Regions from separate parts of the Luteibacter sp. 621 genome, predicted to be linked through region 2. Evidence: riboswitches for the same ligand, from Rfam matches in the RefSeq annotation. Region 2 holds a riboswitch; each other region holds the start of a gene.
The links. Region 2 has a riboswitch for cobalamin ahead of metE (5-methyltetrahydropteroyltriglutamate--homocysteine S-methyltransferase). Riboswitches for the same ligand answer to the same signal wherever they lie in the genome.
Positions count from the first base shown of each region.

Region 1: linked by a shared signal. The riboswitch ahead of btuB (TonB-dependent vitamin B12 receptor) and the one ahead of metE (5-methyltetrahydropteroyltriglutamate--homocysteine S-methyltransferase) in region 2 are both predicted to bind cobalamin.
Region 3: linked by a shared signal. The riboswitch ahead of ABIE56_RS13745 (TonB-dependent receptor domain-containing protein) and the one ahead of metE (5-methyltetrahydropteroyltriglutamate--homocysteine S-methyltransferase) in region 2 are both predicted to bind cobalamin.
Region 4: linked by a shared signal. The riboswitch ahead of ABIE56_RS19550 (ribonucleoside-diphosphate reductase subunit alpha) and the one ahead of metE (5-methyltetrahydropteroyltriglutamate--homocysteine S-methyltransferase) in region 2 are both predicted to bind cobalamin.

Region 1 is NZ_JBNDKI010000019.1:89,132-96,744, forward strand. It holds gene cbiB (adenosylcobinamide-phosphate synthase CbiB) at 1-724, opposite strand, end outside; gene ABIE56_RS18010 (cobyrinate a,c-diamide synthase) at 721-2,055, opposite strand; gene cobO (cob(I)yrinic acid a,c-diamide adenosyltransferase) at 2,052-2,681, opposite strand; gene ABIE56_RS18020 (hypothetical protein) at 2,678-3,259, opposite strand; gene btuB (TonB-dependent vitamin B12 receptor) at 3,281-5,161, opposite strand; cobalamin riboswitch at 5,282-5,514, opposite strand; partial or broken gene ABIE56_RS18030 (acyltransferase family protein) at 5,511-6,605, opposite strand; gene ABIE56_RS18035 (diguanylate cyclase) at 6,864-7,613, shown strand, end outside.
Region 2 is NZ_JBNDKI010000002.1:64,851-72,463, reverse strand. It holds gene ABIE56_RS02560 (sugar ABC transporter permease) at 1-30, shown strand, start outside; gene ABIE56_RS02555 (DUF4142 domain-containing protein) at 142-666, opposite strand; gene metK (methionine adenosyltransferase) at 925-2,145, opposite strand; gene metE (5-methyltetrahydropteroyltriglutamate--homocysteine S-methyltransferase) at 2,401-4,686, opposite strand; cobalamin riboswitch at 4,880-5,101, opposite strand; gene ABIE56_RS02540 (glycosyltransferase) at 5,151-6,449, shown strand; gene ABIE56_RS02535 (aldo/keto reductase) at 6,539-7,519, opposite strand.
Region 3 is NZ_JBNDKI010000012.1:6,255-13,867, forward strand. It holds gene ABIE56_RS13730 (SIS domain-containing protein) at 1-694, shown strand, start outside; gene nagA (N-acetylglucosamine-6-phosphate deacetylase) at 723-1,871, shown strand; gene ABIE56_RS13740 (hypothetical protein) at 1,977-2,108, opposite strand; cobalamin riboswitch at 2,640-2,875, shown strand; gene ABIE56_RS13745 (TonB-dependent receptor domain-containing protein) at 3,031-4,923, shown strand; gene ABIE56_RS13750 (efflux RND transporter permease subunit) at 5,193-7,613, shown strand, end outside.
Region 4 is NZ_JBNDKI010000023.1:37,945-45,557, reverse strand. It holds gene ABIE56_RS19550 (ribonucleoside-diphosphate reductase subunit alpha) at 1-1,910, opposite strand, end outside; cobalamin riboswitch at 2,065-2,280, opposite strand; gene ABIE56_RS19545 (response regulator) at 2,495-4,441, shown strand; gene ABIE56_RS19540 (DUF2501 domain-containing protein) at 4,450-4,968, opposite strand; gene ABIE56_RS19535 (family 78 glycoside hydrolase catalytic domain) at 5,079-7,613, shown strand, end outside.

The DNA of each region.
Region 1 (7,613 bases), on a different contig from region 2:
CTGCTCCCGCCGCCATCACCGGTCCCGCATTGGGGCTCTTCCAGTGAGGCGCCTGCGTGCGCCAGCAACGCAGGGCCCCATCGACATGTCCCACCACCGCGTACGTCAGCGCGGTCAGGCGCGCGGGTACGAAGCCCAACAGATCGTCAGCCCGCGCCGCAGCCCACCCGAAGTGAAGGAACCGCGGCGTGCGATAACCCCACATGGCATCGAGCGTGTTGGCCAGGCGGAACAGCAGCGCGCCCGGCCCACCAAGCAAGGCGAACCAGAACAGCGCGCCGAACACCGCGTCGTGGCCATTCTCGAGCACGGATTCCGTTGCGGCACCGGCGACCTGCGATGCATCAAGCACGGTGGTATCGCGGCTCACCATCCACCCCACGGCGGCGCGCGCCGCCGCCAGGTCGCCGCTTTCAAGCGCATCGGCAATGGGGCGCGCATGTTCGCCCAGGCTGCGCCGCCCTATCGCGGCATAAAGCAGCACCACATCCAGCACGAACGCAAGCCACGCGGGAGCGACCCGACGCATCATCACCAGTCCGGCGAGGGGCACGAGCACGGCAACGCACCAGGCAACCGCGCCGGCTATGCGTGTGTCCGCGTGCAGGTGCCGTTCGAGCATGCCAGCGAAGCGGCCATAGGCCACCAGCGGATGCCAGCGCTTCGGCTCGCCAAGCAATGCATCCAGGCCCACACCAAGCCACAGGGCAAGCGCCGTGCTCACGGCAGGAACAGGCGCGCCGCGGCGTCCGGGTTGGACGGGAAGTAGAAGTGCACGAAGCTTGCGGTCATACGTCCGCGACGATAGACGGCTTCTGCTGTCGGGCCGCCGTTCGGATTCGTCGCCATCGCGATGGGTTCCGCCGCGATCGTAGCGCGAGCGTAATGGAACGAATGGCCGCGCAGGTCACCCTCGGGCAGCGAAACGGCCTGCATGCCGAGTGCCGCCATACGCGGCTGCATCGCGGCATGGCCGCCCAGCAGCCCGGCGAGGGACGCCGTTTGCCCGTCGCGATCAGTGAGGCTATCCAGCGCGTAGAGCAGGCCGCCGCATTCCGCGAGCAACGGCCGCCCTGCATCCACATGGGCGTGCAAGGCTCCACGCAGATCGTCACGCGCCGCTAGCGCGGCAAGATGCAGTTCGGGGTAGCCGCCCGGCAACCACACGGCATCGCACATCGGCAGCGCATCGCCGGCGAGAGGCGAAAAGACGATGACCTCTGCACCGGCGCGGCGCAGCACATCGAGATTCGCCGGATACACAAAGGCAAACGCGGCGTCGTGCGCCACGGCGATGCGCACGCCCGCAAGCGAGATGCCTGGGGATGCGAACGCGGCAGGCTCGAACGGCACGGGCGGCGGCAGTTCAAGCGCGGAACGCTCGGCGATGGCATCGGCCAGGGCGTCGAGGCGCTCATCGAGATCACTCAGTTCATCGGCGGCGACAAGGCCGAGGTGGCGTTCGGGTAGCGATATGGGTCTCTCGCGGGCCGGATCGCGCGCAAGCGCGCTCCTACAGGGGACGGTGTCGCGTGGGAGGGTGCCGTACCATGCGATGGAAGCCGGCAAGCTCTCGCGCAGGAGTCTGGCATGGTAGTCGCTGCCTACGCGGTTGGCGAGGACGCCCTGCACAGTCACGTCATCGCGGTACGTCGCCAGGCCGTGTGCGAGCGCGCCGAAGGTCTGCGCCATGGCGGAGCCATCGATCACTGCCAGCACGGGCAGACCGAAGCGCGCAGCAAGGTCGGCGCTGGATGGCGAACCATCGAACAGGCCCATCACCCCCTCGACGAGGATGAGATCGGCCTCGCCAGCCGCGTCGTACAGGCGCGCGCGCACGTCGTCCTCGCCGCCCATCCACGTATCCAGCTGGTAAACCGGTGCGCCACTCGCACGCGCCAGGATCATCGGATCGAGGAAATCGGGCCCGGTCTTGAACACACGGACGCGCCGGCCAACGCGAGCATGGGCACGGGCAAGGGCCGCGGTGACGCTCGTCTTGCCCTGCCCGGATGCGGGCGCGGAAACCAGCAAGGCAGGGCAGTAACGGGTCACAGTTCGATACCCTTCTGTGCCTTGATCCCGGCCTGGAACGCGTGTTTCACGACGCGCATCTCGGTCACGGTGTCGGCAATAGCCACGAGATCATCCGGCGCGCCACGCCCGGTGATTGCCACATGCTGCCGCTCCGGCCTGGCCAGAAGCGTTGCCACAACGCGGTCCAGCGGAATGTAACCCTTCACCAGGGCGATATTCAGCTCATCGAGCAACACGTAGTCGTACGTGTCATCGCCAAGCATGCGCTCGGCGATACCCCACGCCGCCATGGCGGCGGTGATATCGCGCTCCCGATCCTGGGTCTCCCAGGTATAGCCTTCGCCCATCACGTGGTAATCCAGTTCATCGCCTTCGAACCTGCGGAAGAAGGCCTCCTCGCCAGTGGAGAAGCTGCCCTTGATGAACTGTACGACACCGCAGCGGAAGCCGTGGCCTAGCGAGCGCGCCAGCATGCCGAAGCCTGACGAGCTCTTGCCTTTGCCATTGCCCGTGTTCACGACGAGCACACCACGATCGATGGTGGCCCGTGCGATGCGCCGGTCCACCAGTTCCTTTTTCCGCTGGGCCCGGTCCCGGTAGCGCGACGCTTCATCCATGTCGCGCCATTCGGGTTTATCCGTCATGCGTGGGCCGCGCCGCGGCCGCCCTCCTTCGGCAGGAAATGTGCGATCACGGCGTGGAGGACCTGGGCGGCCAGCACGTACAGCGCGGCGGCGCGAACGAACAAGGGGCCCCACTGCATGAAGCGCGCGACGTATTCCGTCATGTGCGGTTTCGTGTAACGACCGCCCAGCCAGTAAAACGCACCATTGGACACGGCGTAGCTCAGCGTGGCGCATACCACGATCCCGAGGAACACCAGGCCATGCGAACGCAGTGAACCATCAAAGCGCGGCGCGATCAGGCGGCCGCCGTACCAGAGCACGGCGTACGCGAGCGGCAGGAAGGAGTACGCCACGGTAATGCAGAAGTCGCTCACGCCCGCGTAGCTCACCGAATACCAGTCCACCAGTACGGCCAGCACCACGAAGCCGATGAAGGCCAGGTGCTTGCGCAGGTAGATGCCACCCAGGAAAAACAACGCCATGGATGCATCAGGCAGATGCAGCATGTCACCAAAATGATGGAAACGGGTGCCGATCATCACCAGCGCGAAGAGCGCGGCGAGGGCGGCGAACGCAGGACGGGAAAGCGGCTTCATCGTGGTTTCCTCCGGGACGGATCAGGAACGCGGCTGGTAACGGAACGTCAGCATCCAGTTGCGGCCGGGCTGGTTGAAATAACGCGCGGTCTCGTAATGGCGGTCGAAAATGTTCTTCGCCGACAGCTCCACGTTCCATGCGGTATCGATCGCATAGGCCATGCGCAGGTCGGTCAGTGCGTAGCCACCCAGGCGATGCAGGTTGGCCGTATCGTCATAGCGGTAGCCCGAAGCGAAAACGCTGGCACCGACGCTGAAGGCGCCGAAGCTGCGATCCAGGTCGACATTGGCGGTGCGGCGCGCGCGGCGTGGCAACAGGTTCCCATGGGTGGCATCGTCGCTGTCGTCTTCCGGCGAGAGCCACGTAGCATTGCCGCCCAGGCGCCAGTCTCCGAGCCTGGTATCGGCCGCCAGTTCCACGCCACGAATGCGCGAACGATCGATGTTGTTGGCGCCGCCGTACGGGAACAGTGGGCCGGTCAGGCTCGAATCGAACACGATCAGGTGATCGATGCGGTTCTGGAACGCATTCACCGACCAGTTGCCCCAACCCGGCGTGCCGCGCAGGCCCAGTTCCCAGTTACGCGAGGTTTCCGGCTTCAGGTCCGGGTTGCCGTAGTCGGGGTAGTACAGGTCGTTGAAGGTCGGCGCCTTGAATGCGGTGCCGTAGCTCGCGGTCACGCGAAGATCCTTCGTCAACGCGTAGCCGTACTGCAGGCTGCCCGTGGTCTTGCCACCGAACTGGCTGTTCTCGTCGCGGCGCACGCTACCCTGGATGGAGTTGTCGCCGAATTCCTGCTGCCACTGGGCGAACAGCGCGTGGTTACGGCGTGCATCCACGAAGTAATCCGTGCTGCCGACCACGCGATCGCGCTGCCAGTCGAAACCCAGTGTCGTGAGGCCCCAGGCGCCACCGACCTTGCCCAGGTCCGCCTGCAGCGAGGCCAGGTCACGGTGCGTATTGAACGTATCGGCGTAGACGCCGTTCTCGTAGTCCGTCGACAGATCGAGGCTGCGACCGACGTTCAGCGTCACCAGTGCGTCCTGCGCCGGACGGTAGCGAAGACGGCCGCCCACGGTCTGCGTCGCCGATTCGGCGTAGTTGCTGCTGGTGCCGTCGTAATAGTTGTGGCCTTCGCTGCGGGTGGCGCTGGCATCGGCATCCCACTGCTCGTCAAAGCGCCAGCCGCCCTTCAACGAGAGCGCATTGTTGCGGTAACCATCATCATCCGGCTCGTAGGTGTAGCAACCGCCACCGCCCGGGCTGGGCTTGCCGCGGCACGCGTTGATGCCATGGGTCTGGTCGTGGCTGGCTTCCACCGAATACCAGCCATTCGCGCCGCGGCCCGCGAAGCCGGCCGATCCGCGCAATGTCGACCAACTGCCCACGCCCACGGAAAGGTTCGGCACGAACGCGCCCTGCGGGTGGCGGGTAAAGATCTGGATCACGCCGCCCAGCGCATCGGAGCCATACAGGCTCGAGTACGGGCCGCGCACGATCTCGATCCGCTCGATCTGGTCGACCGGGATGTCCTGGAATGCGGCGGTACCGGAGGTCGCCGAACCGATCTTCACGCCATCGACGAGCACCAGCACGTGGTCGGATTCGGTGCCACGCATGAATACCGACGTGGCCTTGCCCGGGCCGCCGTTGTTGGCGATGGATACGCCCGGCGTGGTGCGCAGCAGATCGGCAAGCGAGCGCGGCTGCAGGCGTTCGATATCGGCGCGATCGATCACCGTGGATGCCGAGAGCACCTGGTTCAGGGTCTGCTCGGTGCGGCTGGCGGTGACGACGACCTTGTCCAGGTCGGTGGAGGGTGCGTCGTCGGCGTGGGCGACGACGGGAGCGGTCATCGCAAGAGCGATGGCCAGGGCGAGGCGGGACGAATGGAGCGACACGTTGTAGTTCCCTGCAGACCGCGCCTACCCGCGCGGTATTGGATGCGAGGGACGGACGTGGGCAAGGTGCAAGCGACGGCGAACGGAGTCGGGCCACCCGCGACCAGGGCCCTCCGCCTGTCCGGTGATACCACGTGGGCCGGTCTCCGGGCTCGCGAGCGCAGGGGTTACCTGCAAGGGCTGGCGCCTTCCCATGCCGCGAACGGCACAGTGGCTTCTGCCAGCCCCTTCAACTCGCCTACCGTTGCGGGGGCAGCTCCGGAATGGCGCAGGCACGCGGCCTGCGGGTCACCGGATTCCCGTTTCAATCCGCGGCGCTGGCGCCTTGGATCACCCTGGGTCCGCGTAGTGTAGCGGAACGGCGCTCGCGCCAACGCAAACATGGCCGTTCCACGCCGTAGTGCAGGGTTGCGCCCACGGCGAGCACCACCAGGGCGAAGGCGATGAAGCGCCACGCCGGATGGCCGTCCAGCCGCCCGTCCAGCAGGGCCACGGTGAGCATGAAGGCGCCCTTATGGCTGAGGTACAGGCTGTACGAGGCACGCGCCAGCCAACCCGCGCCAGGGATGCGCCACCGGGCCAGCCACGTACTGCCCGTTGCCATCCCGACGAAGCCGGCCATCGCAAGGGCCACGAGCGGGTAGCCGACTGCGTTCTGCCAGAAGCCGAGCCGGCTGCCGTCGAAGAACGCGATGCAGCCGGTGAGCAGCAGGGCCGATGCGCCCAGCAGCGCCGCACCCCGGCGCTGCCCCCAGGCAAGCCATGTCGGGCGAAACACCGCGCATGCCGCCACGGCCACGCCCGCAAGCAGGCCATCGAGGCGTGAATACGTGGGGTAGTACAGGTAACGCAGGTACATCGGCCCGATGGGGTCGCCGGCGAGGTCGAGCGGCCCCAGGTGCACCTGCCAGAGCCACGCACGCAGCGCGATGCCACCCACCACCACCGCTGCGCAGAGGAGGATGAAGCGCGTCGCCGTCAGCCGGCCGGCCAGGACGATCGCCAGCAGCGGAAACACCAGGTAGAAGTGCTCCTCCACGCACAGCGACCACACATGGGAGAAGGCATATCGCTGCGGCGCGTCGAAGAAAAGGTTGAACGTGAAGGTGGCGAACTGCCATGCAGGTTGCATCAGCGGGGTTTCACGCCACAGCGGCCACGCGAGGTACAGGCCCAGCACCACGGCATACGCAGGCAGGATGCGAAAAGCGCGCCGTGCATAGAACGCCTGCATGTCCAGCCGTCCCGTATCACGCAGGGCGATAAACGCCTGCGAACCGATCAGGTAACCGCTGAGCACGAAGAACAGGTCTACCCCCATCCAGCCGGAACGCTCGAGGACGCCAAAGTTTTCGCCCAGGCCGCCGATAAGGTAGCTGTGGAACAGCATCACCCACACGATGGCGATGGCGCGCAGGGTGTCCAGTCCGGGCAGGCGTGTCATGGGGTCAGTCCGTGGGGCGTGCTGCGAGAGTGGGGAGCGCATGCGGCGGCCTTCGGGCCGATCCGTGGCGTTTTGGGGGCGGTGCGCCAGGCCGGTGGGTCATCACGCCGGGCCGTGGGCAGCACGCTATGATCGTTTGCGCCAGGCAGACCGGGGGGCTTGCCGGCGCTAATGTGGGGATGCCATGCCAATCGGGATCATGTCTTCCGTGCCTTGCGGCGCGCGCTGTTAAGCGCGCGCCCTCGCACGGACGTGTCGTTGCGTTATTTCCGCCGGTGGCTACCGGCGGTCGCCCTTGCCACGCTGGCGTTGTACGCCGGTGACGGACGCGCTCAGCTGCGCGCTGGCGAAAACCCCGAAGCGACACTCACGGTGGCCGACGCCACCAAGACCTCCGACCACCCGGCATTCGTGGCCACGCTGCTACGCCTTGCGCCCTCGCGGCAGCAGATGCCAGCGGCTGCCCAAATGCACCTGGCCTACCTGGAGGCATGGCAACTCGCGTACGCAGGTGACCACGCGCACGCCACGCCCGCGCTCGAGCGCATTGCGGATGGGGCGCCCGACGGGGTCCTGCGCCTGCGCGCCACGGCGACACTGGTCAATATCCTCGGCGTCGGCCGCCACTACCAGGATGCCTTCGTCCGCCTGGATGCCATGGTGGCCGCACTACCAGGTGTAGAGGACACGCACGCCCGTTACCAGGCGCTGGCCGAGGCGGCGCAACTGCTCATCATGGCCGGCCAGTACGACCTGGCGCGCGATTACGCATCACGCGCCATTGATATTGCCGACACGCCATCGAGCATCTGCAAGAGCAACGCCATCTACGTCCATGCGCTCTACCGCGGCGGCCGTATCGATGGCGACGATGCGCGGTTCACTCAATGGGTAGCCGAATGCCAGCACGCCGGCGAGATGATCGCGGCGAATGAGCTGCGCGCCGATATCGCCGATAGCGCCATCCAGCGCGGCCACCCCCTCACCGCCGTCGCCCTGCTCGATCAT
Region 2 (7,613 bases):
GTGCTCTCCGGAAGCAACCGCAACGCTTGATCTGGCGTGTGCGCTGACGCCCTTCCTTATGCCCTGTAGGAGCGCGCAAGCGCGCGATGGGTGCTTGCCGCAAGCTCCCATCGCGCGCAAGCGCGCTCCTACATGTCTACGTTACTTTGGCAGGGCTTTCGCCATCTTCAGGTGCTGCCTGATCGTCGGCAGGGTCTCCTTCGCGAAGGCCTTCAGCGCCGGGTTTGAGCCTTTCTCGGCTTCCACCTCGAAGGTCGCCACGGCCTTTTCATGGCCGGCCACCATCACCTTTGCGTACTGGCTGTCGAACGCCTTTCCGTTTAGGAGCTTCAACGCGTTGATGTCTTTCTGGTCATCCGGGGGCGGGGCCGTCGTGGTCGAATAGCCCTTGTCTCCATTGCGCAGGCTTTCCAGCTTCTCGTTGGCCTTGGTGTGGTCATCCACCATGTGCTGGGCAAACTGCTTCACTTTCGCGGATGAGGCTTGCTTCAGCGCAAGCTGGCTCAGCTCGATCTCGGCCACGTTGGCCCCGGTTGCGTTCTGGTAGAAGCCGGCATCGGTGGGCGTGCCTCCCTGGCTGTCCTTCTCCTGCGCGGCCGTCGCGGTGAAGGGCAGGGCAAGGGCCAGGCTGGCGGCGAGTAGCAGGGGGCGAAGGGGCATCGTCATGGGGGCGTCTCCGTTTGAGCTGCCCTTGGTGTCTCACCCGGGCGATGAAACCGCCGTGACCCTGGCGGCTATGTAGCCACCACGCGGCATGGCCGGCATGCCCCTGTAGGAGCGCGCTTGCGCGCGATCGGGTGCTTGCGACAACGTGAATCGCGCGCAAGCGCGCTCCTACAGCAGCGGAAGAAACGGGCGCTACAGCCATAAAAAAAGGGGCGCCCAGTTGGGCGCCCCTTTTCGTTCGAACAAAGCAGCCGTCGCTTAGCGGCGAGCGACCTTGCCGTTCAGGCCAGCGGCATCGCGCAGGATGTCGGCCTTATCGGTCTTTTCCCACGAGAACGCGGTGTACTTGCTGCCGTCGGCGCCGGTGATCTCGTACGGCTTGCGGCCGAAGTGACCATTCGAAGCGGTCGGCTGGTAGATCGGGTGCACCAGGTCGAGCATCTTGATGATGCCGTACGGGCGCAGGTCGAAGTGCTTGCGGATCAGCTTCTCGATCTTCTCGTCGGGGATCTTGCCGGTGCCGAAGGTGGTGACCGAGATCGAGGTCGGCTCGGCCACGCCGATGGCGTAGCTGACCTGGATTTCGCAACGATCGGCCAGGCCGGCGGCCACGATGTTCTTGGCGACGTAGCGGGCAGCGTAAGCGGCCGAACGGTCGACCTTGGACGGATCCTTGCCCGAGAATGCGCCACCACCGTGACGGGCCCAGCCGCCGTAGGTGTCGACGATGATCTTGCGGCCGGTCAGGCCGCAGTCGCCCACCGGGCCGCCGATCACGAACTTGCCGGTCGGGTTAATGTGGAACTTGGTGTCCTTGTGCAGCAGCTTCGCCGGCAGCACGGGCTTCAGGATCAGCTCGCGCACGCCTTCGATCAGGTCCTTCTGCTTCACGCCCGGATCGTGCTGGGTGGAAAGCACCACGGCATCGATGGCGACGGCTTCGCCGGCCTCGTTGTAACGCAGGGTGACCTGGCTCTTCGCATCCGGGCGCAGCCACGGCAGCGGCGAGTTCTTCTTCTTGCGGACCTTGGTCTGCTGCTCAACCAGGCGGTGGGCGTAGTGGATCGCCGCCGGCATGTATTCGCTGGTTTCGTTGGTGGCGTAGCCGAACATCAGGCCCTGGTCGCCAGCGCCCTGTTCTTCGGGCTTCTTGCGGTCCACGCCCTGGTTGATATCCGGGGACTGCTTGCCGATCAGGTTCAGCACGCCGCAGGTCTCGCCATCGAAGCCGACTTCCGAGGAGTCGTAGCCGATATCGAGGATGACCTTACGGGTCAGGGCTTCCAGGTCGATCCAGGCGCTGGTGGTGATTTCACCCGCGACAATGGCAACGCCGGTCTTCACCAGCGTTTCGCAGGCCACGCGCGCGCGCGGGTCCTGGGCCAGGATGGCGTCCAGAACGGCGTCGGAGATCTGGTCGGCGATTTTATCCGGGTGGCCTTCGGAGACCGACTCGGAGGTGAAGAGGTAGCTGCTCATCGCGGGTATATATCCTTCTTTACGGATAAAGAGATAAAAGGGCGCGCCATGATACACGCACCTAGGCGGGTTTGCAGCGGCAAGGGTACGCCCCGGGGGTGACGATTGCATGGACATTCAGGCCCGGGCCCCGGGCGGCCGCTGTGGGAGCGCGCTTGCGCGCGATGGGTGCTTGCCGCCAGCCCGAATCGCGCGCTAGCGCGCTCCTACAAGGGCTTGGGGCAGCCGAACCGCCCCAGCCCGGCGGGCTTGGCTTCAGGCGGGCAGGCGTTCCCGGGCCGCCCTTGCCACGGCCACCATGCCTTTCAGGGCGTCGCCCACCTCCTTCCAGTCCCGGGTTTTCAGCCCGCAATCGGGGTTGATCCAGAGCTGCTCGGGTTCGAGGACCTGCAGGGCCCGGGCCACCAGGTCAGCCATTTCCGCCTCGGCGGGTACCCGTGGGGAGTGGATGTCATACACGCCGGGGCCGATGCCGTTGGGGTAGCGGAACCGGGTGAAGGCCTCCAGCAGCTCCATTCGCGAGCGGCTGGTCTCGATCGAGATGACGTCGGCGTCCATGGCGGCGACGGCCTCGATGATGTCGTTGAACTCCGAGTAGCACATGTGGGTGTGCACCTGGGTGCTATCGCTGGTGCCCCCGGCGGTGATCCGGAACGCCTCCACGGCCCAGGCCAGGTAGGCCTGCCAGTCGGCGCGGCGTAGCGGCAGGCCCTCGCGCAAGGCGGGCTCATCGATCTGCACGATGCCGATGCCAGCGCGCTCCAGGTCGTGCACTTCATCGCGCAGGGCAAGCGCGATCTGCCGGCACACGTCGGCGCGGGGCACGTCGTCGCGTACGAACGACCACTGCAGCATGGTTACCGGGCCGGTGAGCATGCCCTTCATCGGGCGCTCGGTGAGCGATTGCGCGAAGCTGGACCACGCCACGGTCATCGGCACGGGGCGAGCCACGTCACCGTAAATGATGGGCGGCTTCACGCAGCGCGACCCGTAGCTCTGCACCCAGCCGTACTTCGTGAAGGCGTAACCCGAGAGCTGCTCACCGAAGTACTCAACCATGTCATTGCGCTCGGGTTCGCCATGCACGAGCACATCCAGGCCGGCTTCCTCCTGGAAGCTCACCGCGCGACGTACTTCATCGCGCAGGCGTTCGTCGTACGCCGCGGCATCGAGCCTGCCCGAGCGGAACGCGGCGCGTGCCGTGCGCAGGTCATCGGTTTGCGGGAATGAACCGATTGTCGTGGTGGGTAGCGCCGGCAGCCCAAAGCGTTCGCGTTGCACCGCGGCGCGGTGTGCGTAGCCCGAGCGGCGCTGGCTGAATTGCGGGGTGAGCCCGCGGACGCGGGCGCGCACGTCCGCGCGGACGACCTCGGGCGAGGTCAGGCGTTGTGCGACGATCTCGTGCTGGCGAGCCAGGGTCTGCACGGCCTTTGCGTCTCCCGAAACGGCGTTGGCGTACTGGCGCAGTTCGGTGATTTTTTGCCGTGCGAACGAAAGCCATTGCGCGACCTCACCCGGCAGCTGCTTCTCTTCGGCTGAGTCGATGGGCACATGCAGCAGTGAACACGAGGGCGCAATCCACAAGCGATCGCCGCCAACGCGCGTGCGCAGTGTCTCCAGGCGTGGAAGGAGGGTGGCCGGGTCGCTGAGCCAGACATTGCGGCCATCGACCAGGCCGGCGGAGAGCACGCGCCCGTCCGGAAGGGCGTCGAGTACGGCATCAAGCTGTGCCGGGGCTCGTGCGATATCAACGTGCAGCCCCGCCACCGGCAGCGAGGTGGCCAGGCCCAGGTTGGATTCAAGGCCACCGAAATACGTAGCCAGCAAGATCTTGGCGGGTGAGTGCGCGGCCAGTGCCTCGAACACGCGGCGGAACGCGTCGCGGGCGCCCACCTCCAGGTCGAGCACCAGCGCCGGTTCGTCGACCTGGATCCATTCCGCGCCCTCGGCGACCAATGCATCGACAAGGCCGAGCCACGCCGGGAGCAGCGCATCGAGTAGCCCAAGCGGATGGCTTCCATCCACGGTCTTGGAAAGAAGCAGGAAGGTCACGGGGCCGAGCAGCACGGGGCGGGCGGCGTGGCCTGCGGCAACCGCCTGCTGATACTCCGCCACCGCCTTTTCCGGCCGCGCATGGAATACCTGGCCCGCATGCAGTTCGGGCACGATGTAGTGGTAGTTGGTATCGAACCACTTGGTCATCTCGAGCGCGCGCAGGTCGTGCCCACCGCGCTGGTGGCCGCGTGCCATGGCGAAGTAACCCGCCAGCGCATCTGCATCGTGCAGGTTGCGATAGCGCGCCGGAATGGCATCGAGTGCCACCGCGGCATCGAGCACGTGGTCATAGAGCGAGAAATCGTTGACCGGAACGCTGTCGGCGCCCGCGTCACGGGCGAGTTGCCAGTGGCGCTGGCGCAGGGTGGCTGCGGTGTCGAGCAGTTCGGCAGACGTCGCATCTCCCTTCCAATAAGCCTCCAGCGCGCGCTTGAGTTCGCGGCGGCGGCCGATGCGGGGAAAACCGAGGTAGGTCACGTGCGGCATGGAAAGATTCCTCTTTGGATAAAAGAGGAGGGAAGGGCGGTGCACGCAGACGACCCTGCGCCACCGCGGCACACCGCGCTGGCAGGCTGGGCGTCATGCGGGCTGACCGTCGACCTTCGCCCCCGCGGGCGAACCGCCGGGCTGCCGTGGGGCGGCCCGTCAGGTCGGGCGGCGCGCACGCCCTCATGACAGGGCTGGCGCGCCGGCTGGCGGCAGGTCTTCGGGCTCAAGGATGTGGCATCCCCTAGGGGATACCGCCTTCGCCGTCGCTTCCCGGGCTTGAGGGCCCAGTGCCTGTGACGGACGTCGTCTCCATATACCGCTGCGGGGCAGCGCCGGATTTTCACCGGCTTCCCTCTTAGCTTTATCTCTCTATTCGAATACAAAGATAAAGACCGCTGGCGACGGCGAAATTAGCCGTCCGGACGGCCGAAGTCAAATGCGCGACGATGGAGCCCTGGTGCATGGCGGAGGAAGGCATGGCGGAACGGCACATCGTGTTCGCGACGGTGGGATCGCAGGGTGACCTGTTCCCCCTGCTCGCCGTGGGCCGTGAACTCGTCGCGCGCGGCCACCGGGTAACCGTTGGCGCGCATGCGATCCATCGTGATGCGGTGCGGGATGCCGGGCTGGAGTTCGTCATGGCCAGCGGCATCGCTGAGCCCGAAGACAAGGCGGCATTCGCGGCAAAGGCGTTCCATCCGTGGCGGGGGCCGCGCTTTGTCGTGCGTGACCTCGCCGCCGCCGATGTGGCGGCGAGTTACCACGCGCTAAAGACGTTCTGCATGGAAGCGGATGCGCTGGTGACCACCACCCTGGCGTTCGCCGGGCAGATCCTCGGCGAAACGCTGCCCGCCGCATGGTTCTCCGCGGTGTTGTCGCCGTCGGTCTTCCTGTCGCCGTTCGATCCGCCCGCGACGGGCATGGATACCCTTGATCGATGGCTGCGAGCATCGCCTCGCCGTTCGCGTTGGTTGACGCGCATCGTGGAGCGGCTGACCCATCCGTGGACCGCGCCGGTGCGCGCGTTCCGCCGTCATCTGGGCCTCGCACCGGTTGCGCCCACGGGCGATCCGTTCCATCGCGGCCAGCACGGGCGAGATGGCGTGCTCGCGATGTATTCACCGCTGCTGGGTGGCCTGCCACCCGATGCGCCCGCGCATACCGTGCTTACCGGCCAGGCTCGTTATCTTCCGTTCGATGATGTGCTGGACGGCGCCTTGCTACGCTGGCTTGATGGGGGGACCCCGCCCATCGTGTTTACCCTGGGCTCGGCGGCCGTTCACGCAAGCGAAGGGTTCTTGCGCGAGAGCGTTGCAGCCGCAAGGCGGCTCGGCCTTCGCGCCGTACTTCTCACGGGATCACCTGCGTTGCGCGAGCGCCTTGCGCTCAACGGTGGTGACGTTCTCGCCGTCGACTACGCACCGCATGGCGCGTTGTTCGCCCGCGCCTCCGTGGTCGTGCATCACGGTGGCGTCGGCACGACGCAGGAGGCCATGCGTGCGGGGCGGCCCTCGCTGATCGTGCCACACGGCTTCGATCAACCGGATAACGCAGCACGGGTGAAACGGCTGGGCGTGGGCGATGTATTGCCCGCCACGCGCTACCGCGCCGACCGCGCGGCAGCAAAGCTTGCCCGGCTGCTTGTTGATGTGCCGCTACGTGCGCGGGCCGAAGAAGTGGGCCGAAGCATGAAACAAGAGCAGGGCGCACGCATCGCCGCCGATGCTATCGAGGCAGCCATCGAAAAACGCGGTGTGTAGGAGCGGGGGGGGGGGGGGGGGGGGGGGGGGGCGCGCCCCCCCCCCCCCCCCCCCCCCGCCCCCCCCCCCCGCCCCGACAAAGGCAACGTTTACTCGAAGCCCGCGACCGGATGCGGACCGTATGCCGCCTCCAGCTTCTTCATCTCTTCGTCGCTAAGCTTCAGGTCGATCGCCGCCACCGCGTCATCAAGATGGTGCGGCTTCGAGGCACCCACGATCGGTGCGGTGATACCCGGCCGCTGCGCCACCCATGCCAGCGCGACTTGCGCACGCGGCACGCCACGTTCCTCCGCCACGTCCTTCACCGCAGCCACGATGGCCTTGTCGGACTCTTCCGTTGTGTTGTAAAGGGTGCCGCCGAAGACATCCTTCTCCTGGCGCGTGCTGGTCTCGTCCCAATCACGCGTAAGGCGGCCACGGGCCAGCGGGCTCCACGGGATCACGCCGATGCCCTGGTCCACGCAGAACGGAATCATCTCGCGTTCTTCCTCGCGCTGGATCAGGTTGTAGTGATCCTGCATGCTCACGAATTCCGTCCAGCCATGCAGGCGCGAGGTATAGATCATCTTCGCGAACTGCCAGGCGTGCATGGACGAGGCGCCGATATAGCGCGCCTTTCCCGCCTTGACGACGTCGTGCAGGGCTTCGAGCGTCTCCTCGATCGGCACGTCGTAATCGAAGCGGTGGATCTGCAGCAGGTCGATGTAATCGGTGCCGAGGCGGCCGAGCGAATCATCCACCGACTGGAAGATGGCCTTGCGCGACAGGCCACCGCCATTGGGCCCCTTGTGCCAGCGGAAGAAGGTCTTGGTGGCGATAACGATCTCGTCGCGCCGCGCAAAATCTTTCAGCGCGCGGCCCACGATTTCTTCCGAGGTGCCATCGGAATAGGCGTTGGCCGTGTCGAATGTGTTGATACCGAGGTCGAGCGCCTTGCGGATGAACGGCCGGCTCTGTTCTTCGTCCAGCGTCCACAGGTGGTTGCCGCGCTTGGGCTCACCGTAGGTCATGCAGCCCAGGATCACGGGTGAGATCTCAAGGCCGGTCTTGCCCAGTTTCACGTATCGCATGGAGGAACTCCGCGAGGGGGAAGGGGGGAGCGAACCTGATTAGGGTACATGGCAGCTATGCCTTTCCGCGCCCCCTTGAAAGCCGATTTGGCGC
Region 3 (7,613 bases), on a different contig from region 2:
GGCCAAGCGCGCCGGTGCCTACGTGGTCGCCCTGGTCAACGTGGTTGATTCGCCGCTGGCGGCCGTCGCCGATGTGGTCGTGCCGCTGCATGCCGGCCCCGAGAAGAGCGTGGCCGCGACCAAGAGCTATCTCGGCGCGCTGTTCGCCATCCTGCACATCGCCGCCCGCTGGAGCGGCAAGCCCGAGATCGCCGATGCGCTCACCGCGCTGCCGGCGCAGCTGCGCCAGGGGTGGGACGCCGACTGGTCCGCCCTGACTGATGGCCTGGTCGATGGACACAACCTGTTCGTCGTCGGCCGCGGCTTCGGCTTTGCCGGGGCCCTCGAAGCGGCGCTGAAGTTCAAGGAAACCTGTGGCCTGCACGCCGAGGCGTTCAGCGCGGCGGAAGTGAAGCACGGCCCGATGGCGCTGGTGGGCCCCGATTTCCCGGTGCTGTTCTTCGCGCAGAACGACGACACCCTGCCGGGCGTGCTCGATGTCGCCGCCGAATTCCGCAAGCGTGGCGCCAAGGTGTGGGTTGCCGCACCGGGCGCGACGGGCGATGGCGTGCTGCCGCTGGTCGCGACCGCGCCGATCGCGGCGCCGCTGGTCACCGTGCAGAGCTTTTACCGCGCCACCGCGGCCCTCGCGCTCAAGCGCGGCTTCAATCCCGATGTCCCGCCGCACCTCAACAAGGTGACGGAAACCGTCTGATACCTGATCTGAATCGAAGGACTTCGCCATGACCCTCGCCCTCGTCAACGGCCGCGTGCTGACCGACAACGGCTTCCAGACCGGCTTCGCGGTGCTGGTCGATGATGACAAGATCACCGGGCTCGCCCTGCCATCGGATCCGCGCGTGCGCGCGGCCGAACGGCACGACCTGGGCGGGCGGACGTTGCTGCCGGGCTTCATCGATTGCCAGGTAAACGGTGGTGGCGGCGTGCTGTTCAACGACGCGCCGACCGTCGATACGATCCGCGCGATCGGCGAGGCGCACGCGAAGTACGGCACGACAGGCTTCCTGCCCACGCTGATCAGCGACGATGCCGAAGTGATGTCGCGCGCCATCGATGCCGTGAACGAAGCGGTGGAGCAGGGCGTACCCGGCGTGCTCGGCGTGCACCTGGAAGGCCCGTTCATCGCGCCGGAACGCAAGGGCGTGCACGATCCGGCCAAATTCCGTATCGCCGGCGCGGATGACATCGCCATGGTGGCGCGCCGCCACGGTGGCGTGACCTTGCTCACCCTGGCGCCAGAGCGCGCCAGCGATGACGTGCTGAAGCAGCTGGTCGATAACGGCGTGATCGTCTGCGCGGGCCATACCGCCGCCGACTACGAGACGACGCGCAACGCGCTGGCCATGGGCGTGCGCGGCTTCACTCATCTCTTCAATGCGATGACGCCGTTCACCAGCCGCGAGCCGGGCGTGGTCGGCGCCGCGCTGGAAGATCACGCGAGCTGGTGTGGCCTGATCGTGGATGGCCACCACGTGCATCCGGCATCGCTGCGCGTCGCGATCGCGGCGAAGACGCGCGAGAAGATGATGCTGGTGACCGATGCGATGCCGCCGGTGGGTTCGGATAACCCGAATTTCGTGCTGAAGGGCGAGACGATCACGGCGAAGGATGGTGTCTGCCAGACGGCCGATGGCACGCTGGCCGGCTCGGCGCTGGATATGGCCTCGGCGGTGCGCAATACGATCAATATGGTGGGCGTGCCTTACGATGAGGCGGCGCGCATGGCATCGACGTACCCGGCGGCGTTCCTGGGCCTGGGTGCGACGCACGGCCACATCGCCGCGGGCTTCCGCGCGGATTTCGTGGTGCTGGACGATACCCACCACGTGGTCGAAACCTGGATCGGCGGCCAGCGCGTCTACACCGCCTGATCAGGCTCGCCTTCGGCTTTGCGCTCTTCCTGTAGGAGCGCGCTTGCGCGCGATGCCTCACGAAGCAGCGATGCGGAAACGCCATCGTGTGCTTCCGCACGTCGCTCACTGCGCGCTGGCAATCACCGTCGCCGGCACGCTACCCGCGCCACTCGTCACGATCGCACCCATGGTCAGCACGCACGTCAGCACGGCGGCGACGAAGAAGGTCTTCAGCAGGAAGGTTTCGGTTTTCATGGTCGGTCTCCTTGGTTTAGGTCGATGGGGCGTCGAGGCCCCTTGTCTTGGAGAGTGCATGCGCCGTGCCAACGTGCGCGGTGCTTAACGAAGGGCGCTGCGAGGCCGTGTCCCGTGGTCTGCGCGTTGATCATCGGCGCGTCCGCGGACGGTGGCCTGTCCGCAAACCAGTGTCCGGACGCATGGTTCAATGGGGGGTGTCCGGCATCGCCGCTTCGTGAGGTGATCGCGCGCGAGCGCGCTCCTACAGGGGTGACCGCACCGATATGGTGGCTTGTGGCGCATGAAACGGGGCGTTTGGACTCGGCGGTGGGCAGGCCCCTGGGGCCGACATGAGCGGAGGGCCGCCGGGCGATTCGCTTATCGCGATGAGGCTGCCTACGGCCCGGTCCGAAGGTCCGCGACTGGCGGCCCCAGGGGCCTGCCCACCACCGACCCCGACGACCCCCAGCCTAAGGCGGCGCAAGCCGCTCAACGCATGCATTCGCCGAGGCGAATGAACTGATTCCCTCCGATCCCGCCCAATCACCGCTAGAATGCCCCCGTTCGGGTGTCCACCCGCCTCCATGGCGGTAAGGATGAAACGGGAAGCCGGTGCGCCGCTGAAGCGGCAAGGCCGGCACTGCCCCCGCAACGGTAAGCCCCAGGGGAACACCCCCGTTCTGTCCGGCCTTGGCCACTGCTCCGAACGGGGTGGGAAGGCGCCGGAAGAATCCGCGAGCGCGGCAAGGGCGAGTCCGGAGACCGGCCCGAAACACCCCCTGCGCCAGCCATGGCCGCGGGGGTGAACCTGTTTCGGACGATTCGCGGCGGGCGGATCCGGACAGCCTCCGGGCCCCGCTGCCCGTGCGCCGTTCGCTCCTCCCCCGTGGCCGTCCCGGTTTAAAGACTTGCCGCCCTGCGGCACGAGGACGCTCCACACATGAAGAAGACCCTGCTCGCGACAGCCCTGCTGTCGTCCATCGCCATCGCGCATGCCGCCGACGCCCCGGAAACGCTGCCCTCGGTCGTCGTCACCGCCAACCGCGCGCCCACCCCGCTGGACGAGGTGCTCGCCCCGGTCACCGTGATCACCCGCGACGATATCGAGCGCCTGCAGCCCACCAGCGTGCAGGACCTGCTCACCGGCCTGCCCGGCGTGGTCATGGCCAACACCGGCGGCCTCGGCCAGCAGACCTCGATGTTCATGCGCGGCACCAACTCGGCCCATACGCTGGTGCTGATCGATGGCGTGCGCGTCGGCACCGTGGGTGCCGGCCTGCCGGCCTACGAGCAGCTCCCCGTGGAGCAGATCGACCACATCGAAGTCGTGCGTGGCCCGCGCTCCACCCTGTACGGCTCGGACGCCATCGGTGGCGTCATCCAGATCTTCACCCGCCACGGCCAGGCCGGCGAAGCGCCGACCCCGTCGGTCTCGGTGACCGGTGGCAGCCATGGCTACACCGCCGGCCAGGTCGGCGTTTCCGGTGGCACCACGCACGGCTGGTACAACGCCAGCCTGGGCGGCCAGTACACCGCGGGCATCAACGCCTGCCGCATCGGCGCCGCCGACGCTGGCAAGGGTTGTTTCACCGATGAGCCGGATCACGATGCCTACCGCACCTACAACGGCGCGCTCTCGGGCGGCTACCGCTGGGATGACGGCACCGAGCTCACCGGCAGCTGGCTGCGCAGCAAGGGCACCATCGAATATGACGGTGATTTCCAGAACCTGACCCGCCGTTCGCAGCAGGTCGCTGGCGGCAAGCTCAGCTTCGACGCCATGGCCGACTGGCGCATGTCGGTAAGCCTGGGCCAGAACCAGGACCGCGCGGACAACTACCTCAACGGTTCGGAAAAGACCTGGTACGACGCAGACTTCAATCCGCACGTGGGCGCCGATAAGCTGCGCATGGGTTACCTGTACTCCAAGCGCAACCAGGCCGCCTGGCAGAACGATTTCACCCTGGCGCCGGGCCAGACCCTGAGCGCGGGCGTGGATTACCAGCAGGAGAAGCTGGATAGCGATACGGATTATCTCAAGACCACCCGCAACAACACCGGCGTGTTCGCCCTGTACCAGGGCGTGTTCGGGCCGCACGAGATCCAGCTCTCCGCGCGCCACGACCACAACAACCAGTTCGGCAACCACAACACCGGCTCGGCGGCGTACGGCTTCCGCTTCGATAACGGCATGCGCATCACCGCGTCGTACGGCACGGCGTTCCATGCGCCGACCTTCAACGACGAGTACTACCCCTACGGTGCGCCCGTCTCGCTGAAGCCGGAGAAGTCGCGCACGGCCGAGATCGGCCTGAGCGGCGGCCCGGGCATCTGGAACTGGGCGGTGAACGCCTACCAGACCAAGGTGGATGACCTGATCGGCTACGACGCCAACTTCCTGCCGATCAACGTGAGCCAGGCGCGCATCCGCGGGCTGGAAGGCCAGCTGGGCGCCGATGTGGATGGCTGGCACGTGCGTACCTACCTGACGCTGCAGCAGCCGCTGAACCGCGATAGCGGCCCGCAGGAAGACAACCTGCTGGCCCGCCGCCCGCGCCGCACCGGCCGCGTGGACCTGGACAAGGACCTGGGCGCATTCACGCTGGGCGGCTCGGTGTACGCCGCGGGTTACAGCTACGACGATGCGGCCAACACCACCCGCCTTGGCGGCTACACCACCGCTGACCTGCGCGCCACCTGGCACGTGGACAACGCCTGGAGCGTGCAGGGTCGCGTGGCCAATGTGGCGGACAAGCGCTATGAGACGGCGGCGTACTACAACCAGCTGGGCCGCACCTACTACGTGACGGTGCGCTTCGCGCCCGTCCCGTAAGCGGTAACGCACACCGGGCCATCCGCGAATGGCCCCACCCCCTGTAGGAGCGGGGGGGGGGGGGGGGGGGGGGGGGGGGGGCGCCCCCCCCCCCCCCCCCCCCCCCCCCCCCGCTCCTACAGCAAGGCGGTCATCCATCGGGGGATAGCTGCTTAAACAGCCTTCCCCTGCCTTTCGGCAGGGGGCTGACGGACGGCACAGGCGACGGATGGCACCGTAACGGCATAAAGTGCGCGGCGCGGGACTTTCCCGCTGTCACAGGATGTGTCGTGAATTTCTTTGCTCCTTTCATTCGCCGGCCCCGGGGAACGTCGCTGCTCGCGGCGGGCCTCACGCTGGCCGGCATACTGGCCTACATGCTGCTGGGCGTGGCCGCGCTGCCCTCGATCGAGGTGCCGGCGGTATTCATCCAGGCGCAGATGCCGGGCGCCAATGCGCAGACGATGGCGAACACCATCATCGCGCCGCTGGAACGCCACCTGGGCCAGATCCCGGGCGTCGACCAGATGTACTCAAACAGTACCGAAGGCGCAGGCTTCGTCCGTATCCGCTTCACCATGGACCGCTCCACCGATGCCGCCGCGCGCGACGTGCAGGCCGCTATCAACGCGTCCATCGCCGATCTTCCCGCGGGCATGCCCAGCCCGCCGCAGTACTTCAAGTTCGATACGGGGCAAATCCCCGTGCTGCTGGTCTCGTTCACCTCGAAGACGATGCCGGCGGACAAGCTGTTCGATGTGGTCGATACGCTGATCCGGCCCACGGTTTCGCAGATCGATGGCGTGGCACGCGTGCAGGTGTTCGGCGGCACGCCCCATGCGGTGCGCGTGGAACTGGATACGAATGCCCTTTCGACGAAGGGGCTGACCACGAACGACGTGTCGAACGCGCTGCAGGCGGCCAACGTCAATTCACCGCAGGGGCTGCTCTCGGACGGCCGCTCGCAAATGACCGTGATCGCCAACGATGGCCTGCGCGACGCGGATGAATTCGCACGCATCCTGGTCGCCATGCGCAACGACACGCCGGTGCGCCTGTCGGATATAGCCAAGGTCACCAGCGGCCAGCAGGACATCTACCAGAAGGCGTGGTTCCAGGGCGAACGCTCGGTCACCATGCAGATCAGCAAGCGCCCCGAAGCCAACTCGATCGAGACGGCCAACGCCATCCGCGCGGCACTGCCACGTTTCCGCGCCATGCTGCCGGCCGATGCGGTCGTCACCCCCATCTTCGACCTGACCCAGACCACCCAATCAGCGCTGCACGAGGTGAAGGTCGCGCTGATGATCTCGATCGTGATGGTGTGCCTGGTGATGCTGGTGTTCCTGCGCCGGCTGGGCCCCACGCTCATCGCGACGCTGAGCGTGCCGCTATCGCTGGCGGGCGCCTTCGTAGTGATGTGGACGCTGGGCTACACCCTGAACACCATGTCGCTGATGGCGCTGGTGCTGTGTATCGGCTTCGTCGTGGACGATGCGATCGTGGTGATCGAGAACATCGTGCGCCACATGGAGAACGGCTCGGCGCCGATGCCGGCCTCACTGGAAGGTGTGCGCGAGATCGGCTTCACGGTCATCTCCATCACCATCTCGCTGGTGGCCGTATTCGCGCCACTGCTGTTCGGCAACAACATGATCACCAAGCTCCTGCGCGAGTTCTCGGTGACCCTGGCGGCGGCGGTGCTCATTTCCGCCGTGGTATCGCTGACACTTACGCCTGCGCTTTGCGCGCGCTACCTGAAGCACGACGAACCCGACCGCGTGCCGGGTCGCCTGGAAAGGGCCCTTGAGCGGTTCGACAAGGGCTTCCTGCGCCTGTACGAGCGCGGCCTGGACTGGGCCATGCGCCACCGCCGGATCATGCGCTGGCAGCCGATCACGCTGCTGGTCGCCACGTTCGTGCTGGCCTGGGGCGTGGTCGCCACGGCGGGCGGCAACTTCATGCCCGACGAAGACACCGGCATGCTGCAGGCGGAGATCACCGCCGATGCCAATATCTCGCCCGATGAAATGACCCGGCGCCTGAAGCGCGTGGCCGAGATCATGCAGAAGGATTCCACGGTGGCCGATGTCACCGCGATCCTGGGCGGCGACAACGGCGGTGCCGTGGGCAACCAGGGCCTGATGTTCATCGACCTCAAGCCCAAGGGCAGCGGGCCGGATCATCGCCAGGAGTCGATCAAGGAGATCATGGACCGGATGGGCAAGGAGTACGAAAAGATCTCCGACGTCCAGGTGTTCTTTAACCCGGTGCAGTTCCTCGGTGGCGGTGGCGGCAACAGCAACCGTGGCCAGTACTCGTTCCAGCTGATCAGCACCGGCGGCGAAAGCCTTGAGCCGTGGACCCTGAAGCTGGTGCAGATCATGCGCGGCATGAAGGAGTTCAAGGACGTCGGCAGCGATTTCGACGTGGTCGGCAAGCAGCAGATGCTGCAGGTGGACCGCGATGCGGCCAGCCGCCTGCAGATCGGCATGGGCATGATCGATACGGCGCTGTACAACGCGTTCGGCCAGCGCCAGGTGTCGGTCATCTACTCCGACATCAACCAGTATTGGGTGGTGCTGACCGCGGCGGCTGCACAATCGCTTTCGCCCGAGTCGCTGTTGAACACCTATGTGAAGAACAGCGTGGGCAACATGGTGCCGCTTTCGGCGGTGGCGCATATCGCGCCCATCAGCACGCCCAGTGCG
Region 4 (7,613 bases), on a different contig from region 2:
TTCACCTTCTCGCGCAGCTCGGCCCAACGGCCATCCTTGCCGTTCGGCGTAGCGGCGGGCCAGTAATCGAACTGGAGCTCGCCGTTGGCGGCGCGGCTCTCGTCGAAGCCCGGGTGGGCACCGTCGCGCTCGGCGATCTCGTTGGACTGCGACAGCGCGTGGAAGTAGATCTCTTCCGAGATGCGCGTGGACAGCTCGCGGGCTTCATCCGAATCAAAGCGCAGGCGCAGCTTGAAGAACACATCCTGCAGGCCCATCACGCCCAGGCCCACCGGGCGCCACTTCATGTTCGCGGTGCGCGCGGTATCGATCGGGTAGAAATTCAGGTCGATCACGCGGTTGAGCTGGCGCACGGCGGTGCGCACGGTGCTGGCCAGCTTCTCGAAATCAAACGCACCATCCACGACGTGGCGGGCGAGGTTCACCGAACCCAGGTTGCACACCGCGGTCTCGCCCTCGTTGGTCACCTCGAGAATCTCGGTGCACAGGTTCGAGAGGTGGATGACGTTCTCGGGCTTTGCCGTCTGGTTGCTGGTGGCGTTGGAGCGATCCTTGAAGGTCATCCAGCCGTTGCCGGTCTGCGCCAGCGAACGCAGCATGCGGGCGTATAGCTCGCGCGCCTTCACCTGCTTGCTGGCCAGGCCCTCGGCCTCGGCCTTTTCGTACGCGGCCTCGAACGTGGCGCCCCAGGTATCGACGAAGTGCGGCACGATCTTTGGATCGAACAGCGACCAGTCGCCATCGGTCTCGACGCGGCGCATGAACAGGTCGGGCACCCAGTTGGCCAAGTTCAGGTTATGGGTGCGGCGGGCGTCGTCACCGGTGTTTTCGCGCAATTCGAGGAATTCCTCGATATCCGCGTGCCAGCTTTCCAGGTACACGCAGGCGGCGCCCTTGCGTTTGCCACCCTGGTTCACCGCGGCGACCGAGGCATCGAGGGTCTTCAGCCAGGGCACCAGGCCGTTGGAGTGGCCGTTGGTGCCGCGGATGAGCGAGCCGCGCGAACGGATGCGCGAGTAGGCCAGGCCAATACCACCAGCGAACTTCGAGAGCTGGGCCACGTCGCCATACTTCGAATAGATCGATGCCAGGTCATCCTGCGGCGAATCGAGCAGGAAGCACGACGACAGCTGCTCGTGCGCCGTGCCGGCGTTGAACAGCGTGGGCGAGCTGGCCAGGTACTCGAGCGACGAGAGCATGCGGTACAGCTCCAGCGTCTCGGCCACATCGTTGCCGCCGAGTGCGCAGGCGATGCGCATGAAGAAATACTGCGGGGTCTCGATGACGTGGCGCTTGGTCGGGTGGCGCAGCAGGTAACGGTCGTACACCGTGCGCAGGCCGAAGTATTCGAAGCGGCGCGAGGCGTTCAGGTCGATCGCATCGTTGAGCTTGCGTGCGTTGGCGGTCACGAACGCGCGCAGGCGCTCGTTGAGGATGCCAAGCTCACCGCCGATGTTGATCGATTGCGAGAACGACTGGATCTCCTGGCCGCTCACTTCCTTGTCGATGAAGGCGGAGAGCAGGCGCGCGGCGAGCTGGCCGTATTCCGGCTCCTCGGCGGTGAGCGCCGCGGAGGTGCGGATGGAAAGCTGGTCGAGCTCCTGGGTGGTGGCGCCGTCGTACAGGCCGCCGATCGTCTTCAGCGCCACGCGCATGGGATCGACCGCGAACAGGCCATCGGCGCTGCGCGTCACCGCGCGCACGATCTTGTTCACATCCACGGTTTCCTGGCCACCGTTGCGCTTCGTCACGCGCATCTGGCCGGGGTTGTGTGGCGGGGTAAGGGCGAACGCCGGTGGGGCGTCCTGGCGGTAGCCCGCTGCGGGGGCCTTGTCGGTGCTGGTAGTGGGGGTGGCGGCCGCATCGGCCGTCTCGGTGCGCTCGCGCGCTGCGGAATCCATCGTCGTCATGCTTGGCGTGCCCCAGGGCCTGGTCCAGACTCCCGTTCCCTCGGACGGGGCTTGATGTGGGTAGGCAAGGACGGGAAAGCCGGGGACGAAGCCGCGCGTGGGGCTTCGGTCCGCGACGTGCCTCCCCGCGGAAGCCGTCACCACGAACCATGCCCTTCGGGCATGGCTGCTGGCAGGTCTTCGGACTTCGTGGACGTAGGGCGGCATGCCGCCCTGCCTACCCGTCGCTTCCCAGCCCCCGAAGGGCCAGTGCTTTGAACGGGGTCGTTTCCACTTACCGCTGCGGGGCAGTTCCGGATTTACACCGGATTCCCTTTTAAGTCCGACGGGCAGTCGCGCCGCCTCGGACACCAACGGGACACACGATATAGCTGGGACCAGGGCAGGTCAACACAAGATATAGGGTATTTTTTCCAATGCGCTTCCTGCTCAATGGGTTGCGTGAATGCGCTGGCGAAGCCCCTGATCACGCCTTGATCAATACCTGTCCTGGCATGTGAAGAGCGTCTACACATAAGCGATTGCGGCCCGAGGCTAAGATTCGGGCCCGTTCCAAGCCACCATCCTAAGGACCACGCGGTTCGATGCCATCGACGTTCACGCTGCAAGACCACGCACTGCTCAACCAATCGCTTGATGCGGTGCCCTTTGGCCTGGTGGCGCTTTCGCCCTCGGGAACGATGCTGCACGCAAATGCGTGGGCGCGCGAACGCCTGCGCGGGCACTCGTTCCTCGCGTTCTGGAGCCCGGCGGGCCGCGAAGCCATCGAGGCCGTGCTTGCGGCGATCGGTGCGCGCGGCATTCGTGACCTTGAGGTTGCTGCGTCCGACAACCTGCCGTGGCGCGTGTCACTGGAAACCTGGAGCAGCCCGGCGGTGGGTGAGGCGGTCATCCTCGCCACGTTCCGCCCTGGCAATGCCGACCAGGCCTGGATGGGGCCGGGTGGTGACGGCTCGGCCGACATCACCCAGGACCAGCTGCGCCAGGCACAGAAGATGGACGCGATCGGGAAGCTCACCGGTGGCGTGGCGCACGACTTCAATAACCTGCTGCAGGTGATCAGCGGCAACCTGCAGCTGCTTGCCACCGATGTCGCCGGCAATGCACGTGCCGAGCGCCGCGTGGCGAACGCCATGGCCGGCGTGGACCGCGGCTCGCGCCTGGCCGCACAGCTCCTGGCATTCGGCCGGCGCCAGCCGCTGGCCCCCAAAGTGGTGAACATCGGCCGGTTCGTCCGCGAGATGGATGACCTGTTGCGCCGGTCGCTCGGTGAGGCGATCGAAGTGGAGACGGTGATCGCTGGTGGGCTCTGGAACACCCAGGTGGACGTGGGCAATGTCGAGAACGCGCTGCTTAACCTGGCCATCAATGCGCGCGACGCGATGGGTGGGCAGGGCAGGCTCACGATCGAGGCAGGCAACACGTTGCTCGACGAGGCCTACGCCCGGGCCCACGGCGATCTGAAACCGGGCCAGTACGTCATGTTGGCGGTCACCGACACCGGCACGGGCATTGCACCGGATGTGCTGGCGCAGGTGTTCGAGCCGTTCTTCACCACCAAGCCGGAGGGCCAGGGCACCGGCCTGGGCCTGTCGATGGTTTACGGCTTCGTCAAACAGTCTGGCGGCCATGTGAAGATCTACAGCGAGCCGGGACACGGCACGACGGTAAAGATTTACCTGCCGCGTTCCATGCAGGGCGAAGACCGGCCGGTCGGGACGGACGAGGGCGGCGTACGTGGCGGCAATGAAACCATCCTTGTCGCGGAAGATGACGATGATGTGCGCGAGACCGTGGTGGTGATGCTTGTCGACCTCGGCTATCGCGTGCTCAAGGCACGTGATGCCGAAAGCGCGCTTTCCATCATCGACAGCGGGATCGCGGTGGATCTGCTGTTCACCGATGTGGTGATGCCCGGCCCTATGCGCAGCCCCGAACTGGCACGCAAGGCTGCGGAGCGTCAGCCTGGGCTGGCCGTGTTGTTTACCTCGGGCTACACCGAAAACGCCATTGTCCATGGTGGCCGCCTGGATGAAGGCGTCGAGTTGCTGAGCAAGCCGTATACGCGTGAAGCCCTGGCCCGCCGCGTGCGCCACGTGCTGGCCCAGCGCCGGCATGCCAACCCGCAACCGGCGGGCGCAACGCTCGCGGCCGCGGCACCTGTACCGAATGCACCGAAAACCCTGCGCGTGCTGGTGGTGGAAGACGACGTACTGATCCGCATGAGTATTGCGGAGATGCTGGAAAGCCGCGGACATACGGTGTTCGAAGCCGGCGACGGCAATGAGGCGATCCGCGTGCACGCCAGCGAGGTGATCGATGTATTGCTGGCCGACGTGGGTCTGCCGGGCATGTCCGGCGTGGAAGTGGCCCAACGCATGCGCGAAGCGCAGCCGGAGCTGCCGGTGTTGTTCGCCACGGGCGACCAGACCGCGAACGGCGTGGTGCGCGACGGCCGTACGGCGGTGATCGTCAAGCCTTACGGCGTGGCGGATCTCACCGATGCGATCGGGCGCATCACGCGGGCCTGAAAGGCCGTCTACACTCCCGCCATCTTCTTGCCCTGCTTCAAGACCGCATCGCAGGCCTTGTGCACCAGCTGGCCCTTCATGTCACTGCTGTTGCCGCTATCGCCGCCGGTAAGGTTCACCTGCTTGCCATCGCCCGTGGTGAGCAGGCCCTTGGCGCCATCCAGGTAGCCCTTGTCCTGCGATCCCGCGGCGGTGCTCTTGGTACTGTCCTTGGGCTTGGCGCTCAGCTTGCCCAGCATATCGGTGCCCGATGCGCCGCCCGCGTCGGTACCGGCCGCATGCTGGTCCCCCGTAAGGCTCCCGAGCAGCTTGTCCTTCACACCGGCGGCCCCTGAATTGCCGCCCAGGTAATTGTTGTTGATGCAGTACTGGATGATGCCTGCGGCATTGCCGGCGCTGCCCGACGTGAGGCTGCCACCACCACCGGCGAGGCCGCCGAGACTACCGAGCTTGTCGAGTTGCCCGGCGGTGGCAGCGGTGCTGGCGATGGCGAGGCCCAGGGCGAGGCCGGCGATACGGGTCTTCATGACGGTGGCTCCGGTTGGCTTGGGGTGGGTACTGTGTAGCCCCGCACGCGTTAGGCCGATGTGTGCGGGTATGCTCAAAGCTTCGTGCCCCGCCTTACGGATTCCACGCCTTGTCCCCACGCGCCCTGGTCCTTGCCCTGCTGTTCGCTCCTGCTTTTGCCCACGCCGCCGCGCTCGAACGGTTGCAGGTGGAGCGGACCGATACTCCCCTCTATGTCGATGCAGCGACACCGCGGTTCTCGTGGGTGATCCATGCCGAAAAGAATGGCACCGCGCAGATCGGCTACCGCCTTCAGGTAAGCCGGGGCGGCAAGCGCGTGTGGGACAGCGGCGAGATCCGCTCGGCCCAATCGTTCGACGTGGTGTATGCGGGCCCTGCGCTGGTACCCGGCGAACGTTACGACTGGCGCGTGGAGGTGAAGACCTCTGAGGGTACGGCCACCGGCGCGTCGTCATTCGGCACGGCGCTGGATGAAGCCGGCTGGGCCGGCGCACGCTGGATTGGCAAGGCTGACGCGGCAAGCCTTCCCGCGCCCCTGTTGCGGCGCACGTTCCATGTCGGTGCCGATGTCGCACGGGCCACGTTGTACGTGGCAGCGGGTGGCTACGCGGCCATGCAGGTGGATGGCAAACCGGCCAGCGATGCCGTGCTCTCGCCTGGCTTTACGGATTATGCGAAGCGTGTGGAAGTCACCGCGACTGATGTTGCGTTGGCTCCAGGTGAGCACGAGCTGGCCGCTGAACTGGGCCGTGGCTTCTACGGCATGACCAACCCGAACGTATGGCATTGGGAGCGCGCGCCCTGGCACGGCCAGCCGCGGGTACGTGCGGTGCTGGTTATCCGCTACGGCGATGGCCACATCGAGCGGGTCCCGACCGATACGCAGTGGCAGCTTGCCGATGGCCCCACGCGCCTGGATGACCTGTACGGTGGCGAAGACTACGACGCGCAGAAGGCAGTGCCCACCGCGTGGGCGCCCGCGACCGAGCTACCGGCGCCGGCCGGCCGCCTGGTGGCGCAGACGGAGCAACCCATCTGGGTAACCCAGGTGCTCAATGCGGTCGAGATCACCGAACCGAAGCCCGGTACGTTCGTGTTCGCGTTCCCGCGGGTTATCGCAGGCTGGGCCGACTTTGATGTGACGGGCCCGGCCGGGACGACGATTACCGCGCGTTACGGCGAGAAGCTGCTTCCCGACGGCACGGTCGATGCGCGTGACGAACACCACTACTTCAAGCACGGATTCCAGACCGATCACCTGACGCTCGGCGAGGGGCGTACGCAGTGGCATGCCCGGTTCTCCTACAAGGGCTTTCGCTACGTGCAGGTGGATGGCTGGCCGGGTAAGCCCGACCTCGCGGCGGTGAAAGCCAGCATCGTGCACACCGACGTTGCGATCACCGGCCGCTTCGACAGCTCTAACGACCTGCTCAACTGGATCCACCGCGCCACGGTAGACACCCTGCTCAACAACCTGCATGGCATCCCCACCGATACGCCCATGTACGAGAAGAACGGGTGGACGGGCGATGGCATGCTCGGTGCCGACATGTTCCTGCGTAATGTCGATGCCGGCGCGTTGCTCACCAAATGGGTCCGTGATATCGCCGACACGCGCGGGACCGACGGCGCGCCACTCGTCACCGCGCCCAACGCGGGCTGGGCGCTGGATGTGCATGCGCCAACCTGGCACTCGGCGTACGTGCTGGTGCCGTGGTCGATCTACATGGCGACGGGTGATCGCGCGCCCATCGATGAGCACCTCGAAGGCATGGCGCGCTACGTCGCCATGGAACATGCGCGCTCGCCAGGTGGCATAGCGAACACGGAGCTCGGTGACTGGGTGAGCCCTGAAACGGATCCTTCGGGCGAGAACGCACCGGAAGACAAGCGGGTGGCGGCCACGGCCTACCTTTACCGCATGGAGCGCGTGGTCGCCGATATGCAGCGCCTGACCGGCCACCCTGACGAGGCCGCGCGTTTCGACCGCATGGCCGACGAGGTACGGGCCGCCTTCAACGCGCGCTTCCTTGACGGTGCAACGGCCACCTACCGTGGTGAGGGCGACCAGGGCTATCGCCAGGCGCACAATCTGCTGGCACTCGCGTTCGGCCTGGTTCCCGACGACCTGCGCCAGCGCGTCGCCGCGGGCGTGGCCGCCGATGCCCGGGCGCGCGGCGATCATCTCGACACGGGCGCACTCGCGACGAAGCTGATCCTGCCCGTGCTGACCGCCACCGGCCATGCCGACGAAGCGTGGGCGATCGCCACTCAGGTGACGTTCCCCAGCTGGGGTTTCTGGCGAGCCAACGGGGCCACCAGCCTTTGGGAGCACTGGAAGCTCGCGTCACGGTCGCGGGGCCACTATTTCCTTGGCACCGTGGACGACTGGCTGTTTGAAGATGTGGCCGGGCTGAGGCCGCTGGAGGCGGGCTGGCGTCGCTTCGCGGTGCAGCCCGCGCTCACCGGGAGCCTCGAGCATGCCTCCGCCGCGGTCATGACCCCTTATGGCGAAGCATCGGTGGCGTGGCGCAAAAGTCCGGAAGGCATCGAGGCGGACGTGCTGGTGCCTGTAGGCACGGAGGCCGACGTGGGCCTGCCCGGGCATGCGCACCGGGTGCTGGCGAGCGGCCGATACCACCTT